2 regions of the Janthinobacterium salmonicoloratum genome follow, and region 1 is predicted to be linked to the other one. Evidence: predicted binding sites of a transcription regulator. Region 1 holds the regulator's gene; the other holds the start of a gene.

The links. The regulator LexA, encoded in region 1, represses DNA repair genes until DNA is damaged. The targets are predictions, from matches to a motif close to ACTGTATNNNNATACAGT.
Region 2: a site for LexA is predicted at 6,145-6,162, ahead of ACQ4WY_RS11035 (DNA topoisomerase IV subunit B). Genes of this name have one in related genera too.

Annotation. Positions count from the first base shown of each region.
Region 1 is NZ_JBNYXV010000001.1:1,599,559-1,607,139, forward strand. Features, by position in the region: gene rplI (50S ribosomal protein L9) at 57-512, opposite strand; gene rpsR (30S ribosomal protein S18) at 540-830, opposite strand; gene priB (primosomal replication protein N) at 846-1,154, opposite strand; gene rpsF (30S ribosomal protein S6) at 1,175-1,564, opposite strand; gene lexA (transcriptional repressor LexA) at 1,840-2,487, shown strand; gene ACQ4WY_RS07440 (tetratricopeptide repeat protein) at 2,559-3,332, opposite strand; gene ACQ4WY_RS07445 (cystathionine gamma-synthase family protein) at 3,412-4,656, opposite strand; gene purF (amidophosphoribosyltransferase) at 4,700-6,223, opposite strand; gene ACQ4WY_RS07455 (CvpA family protein) at 6,262-6,750, opposite strand; gene ACQ4WY_RS07460 (SPOR domain-containing protein) at 6,771-7,581, opposite strand, start outside.
Region 2 is NZ_JBNYXV010000001.1:2,372,731-2,380,311, forward strand. Features, by position in the region: gene ACQ4WY_RS11010 (DUF4118 domain-containing protein) at 1-1,152, opposite strand, end outside; gene kdpC (potassium-transporting ATPase subunit KdpC) at 1,210-1,785, opposite strand; gene kdpB (potassium-transporting ATPase subunit KdpB) at 1,796-3,874, opposite strand; gene kdpA (potassium-transporting ATPase subunit KdpA) at 3,884-5,689, opposite strand; gene kdpF (K(+)-transporting ATPase subunit F) at 5,689-5,778, opposite strand; gene ACQ4WY_RS11035 (DNA topoisomerase IV subunit B) at 6,242-7,581, shown strand, end outside.

The DNA.
Region 1 (7,581 bases):
GGGCGAACCCGGCTTTTCATAGTGCGGCAGCGCTTGCGGGCCAGGCCCGCAGACGATTACGCGTTCGCGTCTGGAACGACAGCGATAACAACTTCCACGACCACGTCGGTGTGCAGAGCAACCGAAACGTTGTGCTCGCCAACGATCTTCAGCGGGCCGGTAGGCATGCGGATTTGTGCTTTTTCAACAGCAAAACCTTGCTTGGTCAGCGCTTCAGCGATGTCGAAGTTGGTGACGGAGCCGAACAGACGGCCATCAACACCAGCTTTTTGAGCAACTTGAACGGTCAGACCGCTCAGTTTTTCGCCTTGGGCTTGCGATGCGGCCAGTTTGGCGGCAGCAGCTTTTTCCAGTTCGGCGCGCTTGACTTCGAATTCAGCCACAGCGGTTGCCGTAGCACGACGTGCCAGGCGTTGCGGGATCAGGAAGTTACGTGCGTAACCGTCTTTGACTTTGACGACTTCGCCGAGGTTACCGACGTTAACAACTTTTTCTAACAGAATGATTTGCATAGTTCTTCTCCAGGAATATCTGACCGATTAAGCGTGGTGCAGATCGGTGTATGGCAGCAGCGCGAGGAAGCGAGCGCGCTTGATTGCGGTGTCAACTTGGCGCTGGTAGTGCGCTTTGGTACCGGTCAGGCGTGCTGGCATGATCTTGCCGTTTTCTTGGACGAAGTCTTTCAGCGTGTCGACGTCTTTGTAGTCGACTTGCTCAACGTGAGCTGCGGTGAAGCGGCAGAACTTCTTGCGTTTGAACAACGGGTTTTGCTGTTTGCGTTTTTCTTTAAGCTTGAGCTTATTTTTGTCGAACTTTTTACCGAATGCCATGTCAGGCTCCTGTATCTAAAATGCGCTAGTCGGGGTGACTGCACTAAAATCAATGATGTGAAACACCAAACTCTTGCTGTTGCGGCTCTTCCTGGCCAGGAAACCCGTGAACTGATATACCCCGCCCAAGCTTGCCTGACTGAACCGGCCTGAGATTTCGCCAGCGGCTAGCGCGGCAACATCAAACTCGGTCAAACGGGCAATCCCTGCTTCCATCTGCTGCGAACTGTGTTGCAATACTGCATTCACAATCGGCAGCCCTGCCGGGGTATAGCGCAATATTTCGCGCTCGGCAATGATGGCGGTTACTTGTAGCTGGTTCAGCGCACGATCCTGGTCAAGAATTAAGCTGCTGCTGCGGCTGGAGCGGCTGCTGGTGCTTCGGTGCGGTGGCTTTTGGCCGCGTCTTCGCGTTGTACCGATTTCATCATCGGCGAAGGAGCTGTTTCAGCTTTCTTCATTTTAACGGTCAGGTGACGCAACACGGCATCATTGAATTTGAATGCTGTTTCCAACTCGACCAGGGTCTCGTTGTCGCATTCGATGTTCAGGCAGATGTAGTGTGCTTTAGGCAGCTTTTGGATCGAGTAAGCCATTTGACGGCGGCCCCAATCTTCCACGCGGTGAACCGAACCGCCGCGGGTGGTTACGCTGGCTTTGTAGCGTTCGATCATCGCGGGCACTTGCTCGCTTTGGTCCGGATGGACGATAAAGACTATTTCATAATGACGCATGCAAACTCCTTCAGGTCGGATTGATAATCGCCCACCCCGGCGTCAAGACGGGTGTGGGAAGGTCAGCCGAAGATTATAACCGCCTTTTGCAAACGTTTCAATCATTCCTTCCACAAGCGCCCGAAAAGCCCCTGCGCCACCATGCTTTCTGCCCACGGACAAGTATTTCTTGCGAAATTCGCCGAAAACACGGAAATCCCCTTGCATAGTGGGCGATACTGTACAAAAATACAGACTGTTCATATAGACAGCATTTTAGTATGCACCCACCGCTCATGATCAAGCTGACAGCACGACAAGAACAAATCCTGAACCTGATCAAGGACGCGATTGAAAACACGGGTTTCCCCCCCACCCGTGCCGAAATCGCCAATGAACTGGGTTTCAAATCAGCAAATGCGGCCGAAGAGCATTTGCAGGCTCTGGCCCGCAAGGGCGCGATCGAGATTTCGCCCGGCACCTCGCGCGGCATCCGCCTGATCGGTGCGGCGGCGAGTGCGGCCGCCGAAGCCCTTGCATCGAAGGTGCCGGCAGCGCTGCTGATGTCGCTGCCCCTGATCGGCCGGGTGGCCGCAGGTTCGCCCATCTTGGCGCAGGAAAACCTGGAAGCGAGCTACAACGTCGACCCGGCCCTGTTCTCGGCCAAGCCCGACTTCCTGCTGAAGGTGCGCGGCTGGTCCATGCGCGACGCCGGCATCATGGATGGCGATTTATTGGCCGTCAAGAAGGTCGACAGCGCCAAGAATGGCCAGATCGTCGTGGCCCGCATCGGCGACGAAGTCACCGTCAAGCGCTACAAGAAAACGGGTTCCGTCATCGAACTGCTGCCGGAAAACCCCGACTTCAAGGTCATCACCGTATCGCCGGAAGATGAATTCGCCCTGGAAGGTTTGGCCGTCGGCCTGATGCGCAGCTGGCATTAGGAGAGAAGGCGCTTGCATCACACATGCGAGCGCTTAATTTCCAACCTATTGACAACATCGGCAAGACCGTCCTACTTGTTTGGCACAGGGCTTGTCACCCATTGCGGCGTGTTCGCACTACGTGAACGATCCAGCTCACTCATTTCATTTTCTGTCTGAATTTTTTTATTCTCAGCCAAGAGGTACTTCTCTGTTCTGGCTTGCCACTCATCGCGCTGCGCCAAGATCTTTTGCGCCAGTTCACGTCCGTCGGCGCTCACCCGCGCATAGGCCACATCCATGCGCAGCTTAGCCTTTTCAAATTCCTGCTCATTCATCAGCGCTTCAATGGCAGATGGAATGGCTTTACCAGGCGGCAAAGAAGCATTCAGTTTACTGACAAAGCTGTTATAGCATGTCATCCAGGCATCAACACTATCGGCCACAGCCCTGATCTGACGCTTGGTTTTGGAGAATTCAGGGATCACCGGAGTGACACACTTCATCTTACTCAAGGCAATATCCTCGCCAGCATATGAATTGACATAGTAATCAATGTCACCTTTTCGCTCGACACGGCTAGCCATAAGGGCCAGCGCAGCATCGGCATTTTTGTTGCCCGCCTTGGATGCCTGCCCAAACCATTGTCCGGCTTGCACGGCATCGACGCCTACTCCCTCACCATATAAATACATCTCACCCAAATGAAATTGAGCCTCCGCATTCCCTGCCTGAGCCAGCTTCTTATATAAATCCAAGGCTTGCGGATAAGCCTTGGATTGCAAGAATTTATTCGCATCCGTCAGATCATCAGCATATACAGCGGAAGAAAATAACAATAAAGCACTAAATACAATTTTTTTCATTCTCACTCTCCAATTAAGAAATAGACACAAATGCTTTAATTACACCTAAATGTAATCTTTTTCTCAAAAAAGTGAAACCTTATTCTTCTTCCAATGCCTGCCTGAAGTCACCCAGCAGATCGGCTTCGTCTTCGATGCCGACGGAGACGCGGATCAGCGATTCAGCGATGCCCATGCTGGCGCGCCGCTCTGCGCCCATCTCGTAAAAGATCGTGTGGGCGACGGGAATGACCAGGGTGCGCGTGTCGCCGAGGTTGCTCGCTGGAATGGCAAGATTGAGACGATTCAGGAAATCGAAGCAGTCGATGCCATCCTTCAACTCAAAGCTGAACAGGGAGCCATAGCTGCGGAACAAATCCGTCGCCAGCGCATGCTGCGGGTGCGATGCCAAGCCAGGATAGTGCACGGCCGCCACTCTAGAGTCCGCTTGCAACATGGTGGCCAGCGCCAGGGCGTTCGAGCAGGTTCGGTCCATGCGCAAGGCCATGGTTTCCGCACCGACGGCAATATGGTGCGCCGCTTCCGGGCCCAGGGAGGCGCCGAAGTCGCGCAAGGCCTTGGCGCGGATTTGCGCGATGCCCCACTGCGCGGGCGCCGCCTTCTTGTAGTTTTCAAAGATATTCGGGTACCGCGTCCAGTCGAACACGCCCGTGTCCGTCAAGCTGCCGCCCAGCGCATTGCCGTGGCCGCCGATGGATTTCGTCAAGGCATTGACCACCAGGCCCGCGCCCACGGCTTTCGGGCGGAACAAATATGGCGTCGTCATCGTATTGTCGACGATGTACAGGATGCCCTTCTCACGGCACAGCTCGCCGATCTTTGCCAGGTCGGCGATCTGCGTGCGCGGATTGGCGATGGTTTCGACAAACACGATGCGCGTGGCCGGCGTGATGGCGGCGGCCACGTTGGCCACGTCGGTGGCGTCGACGAAGGACACGGCGATGCCCTGCCCCGTCACCGTTTGCCACAGGCTGTTGGTGTTGCCAAACAAAAAGGCCGACGAGACGACGTGATCGCCCGCGCGCAGCAAGGATTGCACCACGGCGCCGATGGCGCCCATGCCGGTGGCGAAGCACAGGGTCGCCACACCGTCTTCCATCTTGTTGACCTTGTCTTCCAGCGCGGACACCGTCGGGTTGCCCTGGCGGCCATAGCGGAAACCCGGCTCCTTGCCTTGGAATACGGAAGCGAGCTGGCGCGCGTCGGCGTACCCAAAGGCAACGGAGGTGTGCACGGGCTTGTGCAGCGAGCCATGCTCGATGCCCTTGCGGCGGTCGTTATGCAGGATGGTGGTGGTAAAGCCGTAGTTTTTTTTATCGTTCATGATCGCAGAGAAAAAAAAGCCCGGCGCAGGCCGGGCAGGTTACTTATGCTTCCGTTGTCGCCAGGTTCAGGTTCAGCTGGGAACGTGGCGTATCTTCGGGCGCTGCCGCCTTCGGATGGTGGCGCGCATATTCCAGGCGGTCCAGGTATTCCTGCGACACGTCGCCCGTCACGTACACGCCATCGAAGCACGACGCCTCGAAGTTGGTCAGGGCCGGGTTGACGTCGGCGATCGCCTGCTTGAGCGCACCGATATCCTGGTACACCAGGTAGTCGGCCGTGATTTCGCGGCACACTTCTTCCGTCGTGCGGCCGTAGGCGATCAGCTCGTCGCGCGTCGGCATGTCGATGCCATACACGTTCGGGTAGATGACCGGCGGCGCGGCCGAGGCGAAGATGACTTTCGTCGCGCCCGCTTCGCGCGCCATCTGCACGATTTCACGGCTGGTGGTGCCGCGCACGATGGAATCGTCGACCAGCAGCACGACCTTGTCCTTGAATTCGGACGGGATGGCATTGAGCTTCTGGCGCACGGATTTCTTGCGTGCCGCCTGGCCCGGCATGATGAAGGTACGGCCGATGTAGCGGTTTTTGATGAAGCCTTCGCGGTACTCGATGTTCAGCGCCATGGCCAGCTGGATGGCGGCCGGACGCGAGGAATCGGGAATCGGCATGACCACGTCGATATGCACGCCAGGCAACTCGGCGCGGATCTTCTCGGCCAGGTATTCGCCCATTTTCAGGCGCGTCGCGTACACGGAGGCGCCGTCGATGACGGAGTCGGGACGGGCCAGGTAAACGAATTCGAACACGCACGGGTTCAGGCTGGCATTGTCGGCGCATTGGGCGCTGTGCAATTGCTTGTCAGCATCGATGAAGACGGCTTCCCCGGGACCGATGTCGCGCACGAAGCGGAAGCCCATGCCTTCCAGGGCCACGGATTCAGAAGCGATCAGGTATTCAGGACCCAGCTCCGTTTCATTGATGCCCAGGCACAGCGGACGGATGCCGTGCGGGTCGCGGAATGCCAGCAAGCCCACGCCGGCGATTTGCGCGACGGCGGCGTAACCGCCCTTGACGCGGCGGTTCAATACGGTGACGGCCTTGAAGATGGCTTCCGGGTCCAGGTTCAGGCCCGTCGTCGCTTCCTGGATTTCATGCGCCAGCACGTTGAGCAGCACTTCCGAATCGGAATCGGTATTGATGTGGCGGCGGTCGTTCTTGAACATTTCCAGCTTCAACTGTTCCCAGTTGGTCAGGTTGCCATTGTGCGCCAGGGTGATGCCGAAGGGCGCATTCACATAGAACGGCTGTGCTTCCTCTTCGCTCGACGAACCGGCCGTCGGGTAGCGGCAATGGCCGATGCCCGTCGTGCCTTGCAGCGAACGCATATTGCGCGTACGGAAGACGTCACGCACGAGGCCGTTGGCTTTGTGCATGGAAAACATACTGCTGTGATTGGTCGCAATCCCTGCCGCGTCCTGACCGCGATGTTGCAGGAGCAACAAGGCATCATAGAGCAATTGATTAACAGGTTGATGGGAAACGACGCCGACGATGCCACACATGGTGTGCTCCTAAACTGTGCTACTGATTTTAAAAAAATTCAAAATTTCACATGCTGCGCATAAGCGGCAGGCAGATAAGGCTTGATGGCGCGCGCGCCCTGTTCCGCGAACGGGCTGAGCAGCGCATTTTTCCAGAATGGCTGCTGCGGTATGGACGTCATGCCACACAAGATGACGGCGGTCAGCACGATCACAAGGCCCCGCGCCACACCGAACAGGCTGCCCAGGGTGCGGTCGGCCAGGCTCAAGCCCGTCACCTTGACCAGCGCATCGACCGTCATGGACAGCAATCCCATCAAAATACGCACGCCGATGAACAGCACCACGAAGGCCAGCAATAAACGGATGGCTTCACCCGGCACGGCTTCCGGCAGGAATTTCGCCAGGGTGGCGCCATAGGCGTTGGCAATGACGAAAGCCACGATCCAGCTGACCAATGACAGTATTTCCTTGACCAGGCCGCGCATCATGCTGATCAGCACGGACGTCACCAGCACGAACAGCACCAGGTAATCGAAGATCGTCACGCGCGTTCAGCCTTGCAACATCACGCCGGCACCAGACTGCCGCCCAGGCCCAGCTTTTGCAGCTTGGCGCGAGTCTTTTCAGCGTCTTCGCGGCTGCCGAACGGCCCCACGCGCACGCGGATGCGCTCGCCCGCCGGGCTGGAGACTTTCTGCGTGTACGACTTGATGCCCGCTTCGCGCAACTTGTCCTGCAATTCATCGACCTTGTCCTGCGTCGCCAGCGCCGCCACCTGCACCACGAATTTGCCGCTGCCGGCATCGTGCGCTTTCTCTTGCGGCTTGTCTTGCGGCTTGCCTTCCAGTATAGCCAGCGCGCGCGCGGCATCGTCGGCCGATTGCGCCGGCTTGGCAGGCTTCGGCTCAGGCTTGGTTTCCGGTTTTACTTCATGCTTCGGTTCAGGCTTGGGCTCGTGTTTCGGCTCGGCCTTGGGTTCCGGCTTGCTTTCGTGCTTAGGTTCCGGTTTTGGCTCCACCTTGACCGGCTTGGGCTCAGGCTTGGGCTCGGGTTTCGGTTCCACGTAAGCTGGCTTGACCGGTGCAGGCTGGGCAGCGGCCAGCACGGGTGCCGGTGTGGGCTTGGCCGCAGGCGGCAGCGGAGCGTCGACGATTTCCTCGGACTGGTCCAGGCCATTCGATGCGGCCTGGGCCGGGACGGACGGCACAGGTGCAGGCGCGGCGGCCTTTTCCTTCGACGGAATGTCGATGGCGATATCGTTGAAAGGTGCTTTCGGCTCGGAATCGAGCAGCATCGGCAAGCCGACAGCCACGCCCAGGGCCAGGGCGATGGCCCCGACCAGGCGGCGGCGTGCGCGCTTTTTTTCAGGCAAGACC
Region 2 (7,581 bases), 770 kb from region 1:
GGCAGGCGGCAAGCCCACCTCGATCAAATCGATATCGGGCGCCAGGCTGGCCATGCGCGCGGCTGGCGGCGTGTGCCAAAGGCGCGCCAGCGCACTGGCGCGGCCACGGCCCACGATGACTTTCGAGATATTCGCGTTGCGCGCATACTCGACCACGGCGCCGGCGATGTCGGCGGACGGCACGATGGCCGTGCGCGCGCCCAGGTCCTGCGCCAGTTTCAGGGTTGTCAGGATGCGTTCGCGCTGGCGCGCCGGCAGGCGCTGCAAACGGGGCGTTTCCACGTACAGCGCATGCCATTCCGCATTCAGCTGGCTGGCCAGGCGCGCCGTGCTGCGGATCACGTGCTCGCCCCCCGCGTATGGTCCCACGCAGGCCAGCAGCGCGGCGCCCGTCTTCCACACGGGATTGATCGATTTTTCGACGCGGTAGGCTTGCACGTCGTCCTGCACCCGGTCCGCCGTGCGGCGCAAGGCCAGTTCGCGCAAGGCGATCAGATTACCCTTGCGGAAAAAATGCTGGGACGCCCGCTCGGCCTGCAGCGGCTGATACACCTTGCCCTGTTTCAGACGGCGCAGCAGTTCATCGGCGGGGATATCGACCAGCACCACTTCATCGGCGCGGTCGAACACCGTGTCAGGCAAGGTCTCGGCCACGCGCACGCCCGTGATCCCGCCCACCACATCATTCAGGCTTTCCAGGTGCTGCACATTGACGGTGGAGAGCACGTCAATGCCGGCCGCCAGCAATTCCTCGACATCCTGCCAGCGCTTCGGATGGCGCGAGCCGGCCACGTTCGAATGGGCCAGTTCATCCATCAGTATCAGCGGCGGCGCGCGGCGCAAGGCTTCGTCCAGGTCGAACTCGAACAGCGTCTTGCCCCGGTACTCGATGGCCTTCAGGGGAAGCACGGGCAAGCCGTCAAGCTGGGCCGCCGTATCCTGGCGCCCATGCGTCTCCACCACGCCCACCAGCAAGTCCTGGCCATCGGCCAGCAATTTGCGGGCGGCCGCCAGCATCGCGTAGGTCTTGCCGACGCCGGCCGAAGCGCCGAAATAAATGCGCAGCCGGCCGCGCGCGGCTTTCTTTTCCTGCGCCTGCACTTGCGCCAGCAGGGCATCAGGGTCGGGGCGTTGGCTGTCGTTGGGGAGCATAGGCATCTTTAATATCAAAACCAGGGGCAAAACCGGCGGCTCCGCCCCTGCATCATCTTACTTCGCGGCCGCATCGAGCGCCAGATTCAGTTCCAGCACATTCACACGCGGTTCGCCGAAAAAGCCGATATACGCGGTTTTCTGCACCTTGGCGATGGCGTTTTCCACCTGCGCCAGCGGTACGGCGCGCACACGGGCCACGCGCGGGGCCTGGTACAGGGCGCCCGCCAGGCTGATTTCCGGATCCAGGCCGCTGCTCGACGCCGTCACCAGGTCGACGGGAACGGCGCGCGTGTTGCCGGGGTCAGCTTCCTTCAGGGCGGCGATGCGCGCCTTGACGGCGTCCACCAGGGCCGGATTGGTCGGTCCCTGGTTCGAGCCACCCGAACCGGCGCCGTTATTCGCCATCGGCGCGGTAGCCGATGGCCGGCCCCAGAAATACTTGGGCGAGGTGAAGGACTGGCCGATCAAAGTCGATCCGACGGGCTTTCCGCCACGCTCGACGATGCTGCCGTTGACTTCATCGTTGAAAGCCAGCTGCCCGATGCCGGCTGTGGCAAACGGATAGACGACGCCGCAGATCACGGTCAGCGCGGCAAACAGGACCAGGGCGGGACGTACGATAGTGCTCATGATGGTTCCTTTAGACTAAATTAAGTACGGACAGCAGCATGTCGATCAGCTTGATCCCGATGAAGGGCAGGACGATGCCGCCCAGGCCGTAGATCAGCAGGTTGCGGCGCAACAGGCTGGCCGCGCCGATGGCCCGGTATTGCACGCCTTTTAACGCCAGCGGAATCAGCACGACGATGATCAGCGCATTGAAGATCACGGCCGACATGATGGCCGAGGCGGGACTGGCCAGGTGCATGATGTCCAGCGCCTTCAATTGCGGATAGGTACCCACGAAGGCGGCCGGGATGATGGCGAAGTACTTGGCGATGTCGTTCGAAATCGAGAACGTCGTCAGCGAACCGCGCGTCATCAGCATCTGCTTGCCGATTTCAACGATTTCCAGCAGCTTGGTGGGGTTCGAGTCCAGGTCGACCATATTGCCCGCCTCTTTCGCCGCCTGCGTGCCCGAATTCATGGCCACGGCCACGTCGGCCTGGGCCAGCGCCGGCGCATCGTTGGTGCCGTCGCCCGTCATGGCCACCAGGCGGCCTTCGGACTGGTAGCTGCGGATGAGTTTCAGCTTGTCTTCCGGCGTCGCTTCGGCGAGGAAATCGTCCACGCCCGCTTCGGCGGCAATCGCCGCTGCCGTCAGCTTGTTGTCACCCGTGATCATGACGGTCTTGATGCCCATGCGGCGCAATTCCGCGAAGCGCTCCTTGATGCCGCCCTTGACGATATCTTTCAGCTCCACGGTGCCCATGACGCGGCCGTCATCGACCACCACCAGCGGCGTGCTGCCGCGGCGCGCGATGTCGTCGACGGCGCGTCCCACTTCTGCCGGATACGGCTGGCCCAGCGCTTCCACGTACTTTTTCATGGAATCGGCCGCGCCCTTGCGCAGCTGGCGCACCTGCTGCTCGCCCGGGATATCCACGCCGCTCATGCGCGTCTGCGCCGTGAAGGGCACGAAGGTGGCGTGCAGGCTGGCCATCTCGCGTTCGCGGATATTGAACTTCTGCTTGGCCAGCACGACGATGCTGCGCCCTTCCGGCGTTTCATCGGCCAGGGAGGCCAGTTGCGCCGCATCGGCCAGCTGCTGCTCCGTCACGCCGGGAGCCGGCACAAAGCTGGAAGCCTGGCGGTTTCCCAGGGTGATGGTGCCCGTTTTATCGAGCAGCAGCACGTCCACGTCGCCGGCCGCTTCCACCGCGCGGCCCGAGGTGGCGATCACATTGGCCTGCATCATGCGGCTCATGCCGGCCACGCCGATAGCGGACAACAGACCGCCGATGGTGGTCGGAATCAGACACACAAGTAGCGCGATCAGCACGGTAATCGTCACCGGCGTGCCGCTGCCGGCCGCCGCCACGGAGAACAAGGAATACGGCAGCAAGGTCACGGTGACGATCAGGAACACGATCGACAGGGCGACGAGCAAAATCGTCAGGGCGATCTCGTTCGGCGTCTTCTGGCGCTTGGCGCCTTCGACCATGGCGATCATGCGGTCGATGAAGGCTTCGCCGGGGTTGACGGAGACGCGCACCAGCAGCCAGTCCGACAGCACGCGGGTGCCGCCCGTGACGGCGGAAAAGTCGCCGCCCGACTCGCGGATGACGGGCGCCGATTCGCCCGTGATGGCGCTTTCGTCGACGGAGGCCACGCCGGCCGTCACTTCGCCGTCGGCGGGAATCACGTCACCCGCCTCGACCAGCACAGTCATGCCCTTGCGCAGGTCGGTGGCCGGCGTGGGCAACCAGGAAGTGCCGTACTTCGGCGTTTGCATTTTCTTTGCCATCACCGTTTGCTTGAGAGCACGCAGCGAGGCCGCCTGCGCCTTGCTGCGGCCCTCGGCCAGCGCTTCTGCGAAATTCGCGAACAGCACGGTAAACCACAGCCACACGGCGACGGCGACGATGAAGCCGAATGGCGCTTCGCCCTGGCCGTTCAGGGCCTGGATGGCCAGCAGGGTCGTGATGATGCTGCCGACATAGACGACGAACATCACAGGGCTGCGCCACTGCGTGCGGGGGTCGAGTTTTTTGAACGCATCGACGATGGCGGGGCCGATCAGTGCGGAATCGAACAAGGTCAGGCTTGTGCGTGACATGGTAGCCTCTTATTTTGTAAAAAGTTGCAGGTGTTCGACGATCGGGCCCAGGGCCAGCGCGGGAACGTAATTCAATACACCGACCAGCACGACGACGCCGATCAGCAGGCCGATGAACATGGGACCGTGCGTGGGCATGGTGCCGGCATTGGCCGACAGGCGCTGCTTGGCCGCCAGCGAACCGGCCACCGCCAGCACGGGCACGATCACGCCGAAGCGGCCGAACCACATGGCGATCGCCAGCATCACGTTATAGAACGGCGTATTGGCGGACAGGCCGGCAAACGCGCTGCCGTTGTTGTTGGCGGCCGACGTGAAGGCGTACAGGATTTCAGAAAAACCATGCGCGCCCGGATTGGCCACGCCGACCGTACCTGGTTCGACCATCACGGCGATCGCCGTGCCCGTCAAGACCAGGGCTGGCGTGACCAGGATGGCCAGCGACACCATTTTCATTTCGTAGGCCTGGATTTTCTTGCCCAGGTATTCAGGCGTGCGGCCGATCATCAGGCCGGCGATGAAGACGGCCAGGATGGCGAACATCAGCATGCCGTACAAGCCCGTGCCCACGCCGCCGAACACCACTTCGCCGAACTGCATCAGCAGCAGCGGCACCATGCCGCCCAAAGGCATGTAAGAGTCGTGCATGGAATTGACGGCGCCGCACGATGCCGCCGTCGTCACCGCCGCGAACAGGGTCGAGGAGCTGATGCCGAAGCGCGTTTCCTTGCCTTCCATATTGCCGCCCGATTGCAGGCTGCTGGCTTGCTGGTCCACGCCCAGCGCTTGCAAGGCGGGGCTGGCTTGCTGCTCGGCGCTCATCACGCCGGCCGTCATGACGACAAAGATCAGGGTCATGGCGGCCAGCACGGCCCAACCCTGGCGCATGTCGCCCACCATGCGGCCGAACGTGAAGCACAGGCCGGCGGGAATGATGAAGATGGCCAGCATCTGCAGGAAGTTCGACAGCACGGTCGGATTTTCATACGGGTGCGAGGAATTGGCATTGAAGAAGCCGCCGCCATTCGTACCCAGCAGCTTGATCGATTCCTGCGACGCGACGGGGCCCATGGCGATCGTCTGCGTTGTCGCCACTTGCGCTTCCATCACGGGTTTACCGGCGGCGTCCAGCACGGGCTGGCCGTCAGTCGTCACTTTCGGCGTTTCATACGCTACGTGATCGAGCAGGGACACTTCCTTGTAGGCGGAAAAATTCTGGATCATGCCTTCGCCCATGAAGACGACGGACAGGGCCAAGGACAGCGGCAGCAGGATGTACAGGGTCGAGCGCACCAGGTCGACCCAGAAATTACCGATCGATTTACCCGAGCGCGAAGCGAAGCCGCGCACCAGCGCAAAGATCACGGCGATGCCGGTGGCCGCCGAAAAGAAGTTCTGGCAGGCCAGGCCCAGCATCTGGGTCAGGTAGCTCATGGTCTGTTCGCCGCCGTAGCCCTGCCAGTTGGTATTGGCGACGAAGCTGACGGTGGTATTGAACGAGGAATCGGGGCTGACAGCGCCGAGACCTTGGGGATTCAAGGGCAAGAAGCCTTGCAGGCGCTGCAGGCCGTACACGAAGACGGCGCCCACGGTATTGAAGACGATCAGGGCGATGGCATAGCTTTTCCAGCCCATGGCCTTGTCGGCGGGAAGGCCGGACCAGCGGTACAGCAGGTTTTCCAGCTTTTGCAGCCAGCCCAGGCCGCGCACGGGGCCATCGCCAGCCACCCTGGCCATGTACAGGCCCAGCGGATAGCCGGCGGCCAGCAGCACGGCCAGGAAGGCCACCAATAACAGTATCGATTGCGTCGTCATCACAGTTCCTCCGCCTTCAGCAGCGCCACCAGCAGGTACACGAGCAGGCCAGCCGAGACCACGGCGCCCAGCACATAAAACGCGTTCATTTGACGCTCCCTAATTTGTCGCAGGCGACGGCAAAGCCGGCCGCCACGACGAAAAACACGGCAATCAAGCCGAGATACACGAGATCCATTCCCACCCTCACACAGGTTTGTTTTGATAGTGAGCAGATTAGCCAAAAGGGTCTAAAAAATTCGTAAAGACTGGGGAGGCAGCTGTAAACAAGATGTAAAAACGGGGGCTTTACCGCATAAAATCCTTCACAATGGGCGCAAAACCCCACGCACAGCGCACCGTTATTGCCCTGGAGTAGCGCTATTGCTCGCGGGACAAGATAGAATGCGCGAGCGTCCGCACAAGGACGCCAAGCCTGCCGCACTGCCCTCCCCCAGTGACGCTGGACGGGATATACTGTATATTCATACAGTTATCGCCGCCGCTGTCATTGCGCCCCGCAGTGCCCTGGCCTGGCGTTCCAACCACTGTCTTTACTAAGCTTGAACACGTATGGCCACTAAAAAACCAGCATCCGACTACAGCGAATCATCCATCCGTGTCCTGAAAGGACTGGAACCCGTCAAGCAGCGCCCGGGGATGTACACCCGCACTGAAAATCCGCTGCACATCATTCAGGAAGTGATCGACAATGCCTCCGACGAGGCGCTGGGCGGTCATTGCACGCATATCGCCGTGACGCAAAACACGGATGGCAGCATCACCGTCGAAGACAATGGCCGCGGCATTCCCGTCGGCCTGCACCCGGAAGAAGGCGTGCCGACGGTGGAAATCGTGTTTACACGGCTGCACGCGGGCGGCAAGTTCGACAAGGGCTCGGGCGGCGCCTACGCGTTCTCGGGCGGCTTGCACGGCGTCGGCGTGTCCGTCACCAATGCGCTGTCGACGCGCCTGGAAATCACCGTCTGGCGCAAGGAAAGCGACGGCAACGGCTTGCATCACATGGTGTTTGCCAATGGCGACGTGATCGAGCCCCTGAATTCCCGCCCCGCTCCGCGCGACGGCAAGAAGTCGGGCACGCGCGTCACGGCCTGGCCCGATGCAAAATACTTTGATTCGCCCAACATCTCGCAAACCGAACTGCAACGCCTGCTGCGCTCGAAAGCCGTGCTGCTGCCTGGCGTGACCGTCACCCTGACCAACGCGAAAACCGGCGACACGCAGACCTGGCAGTACGCGGAAGGCTTGCGCGGTTACCTGACCGAAACGCTGGCGCAGGTATCGAATGGCGAAACCCTGATTCCCCTGTTCGAAGGCGCACAGTACGCGGGCCCAGACTCGGAAGGCTTTGCCGAAGGCGAAGGCGCGGCCTGGGTGGTGGCGTGGACGGAAGAAGGCGCCATCGTGCGCGAATCGTATGTCAACCTGATTCCCACCTCGAATGGCGGCACGCACGAATCGGGCTTGCGCGACGGCCTGTTCGGCGCCGTGAAAAACTTCGTCGAAATGCACTCGCTGCTGCCGAAAGGCGTGAAGCTGCTGCCGGAAGACGTGTTCGCGCGCGCTTCCTTCGTGCTGTCGGCGAAAGTGCTGGACCCGCAATTCCAGGGCCAGATCAAGGAACGCCTGAACTCGCGCGACGCCGTGCGACTCGTTTCGACCTTCACCAAGCCGCCGCTGGAACTGTGGCTGAACCAGCACGTCGACTACGGCAAGAAGCTGGCCGAGCTGGTGATCAAGCAGGCGCAGTCGCGCCAGCGTTCGCTGCAAAAAGTGGAAAAGAAAAAATCCTCGGGCGTGGCCGTCTTGCCGGGCAAGCTGACCGACTGCGAATCGTCGGACATCACGCGCAATGAACTGTTCCTCGTCGAGGGCGACTCGGCGGGCGGTTC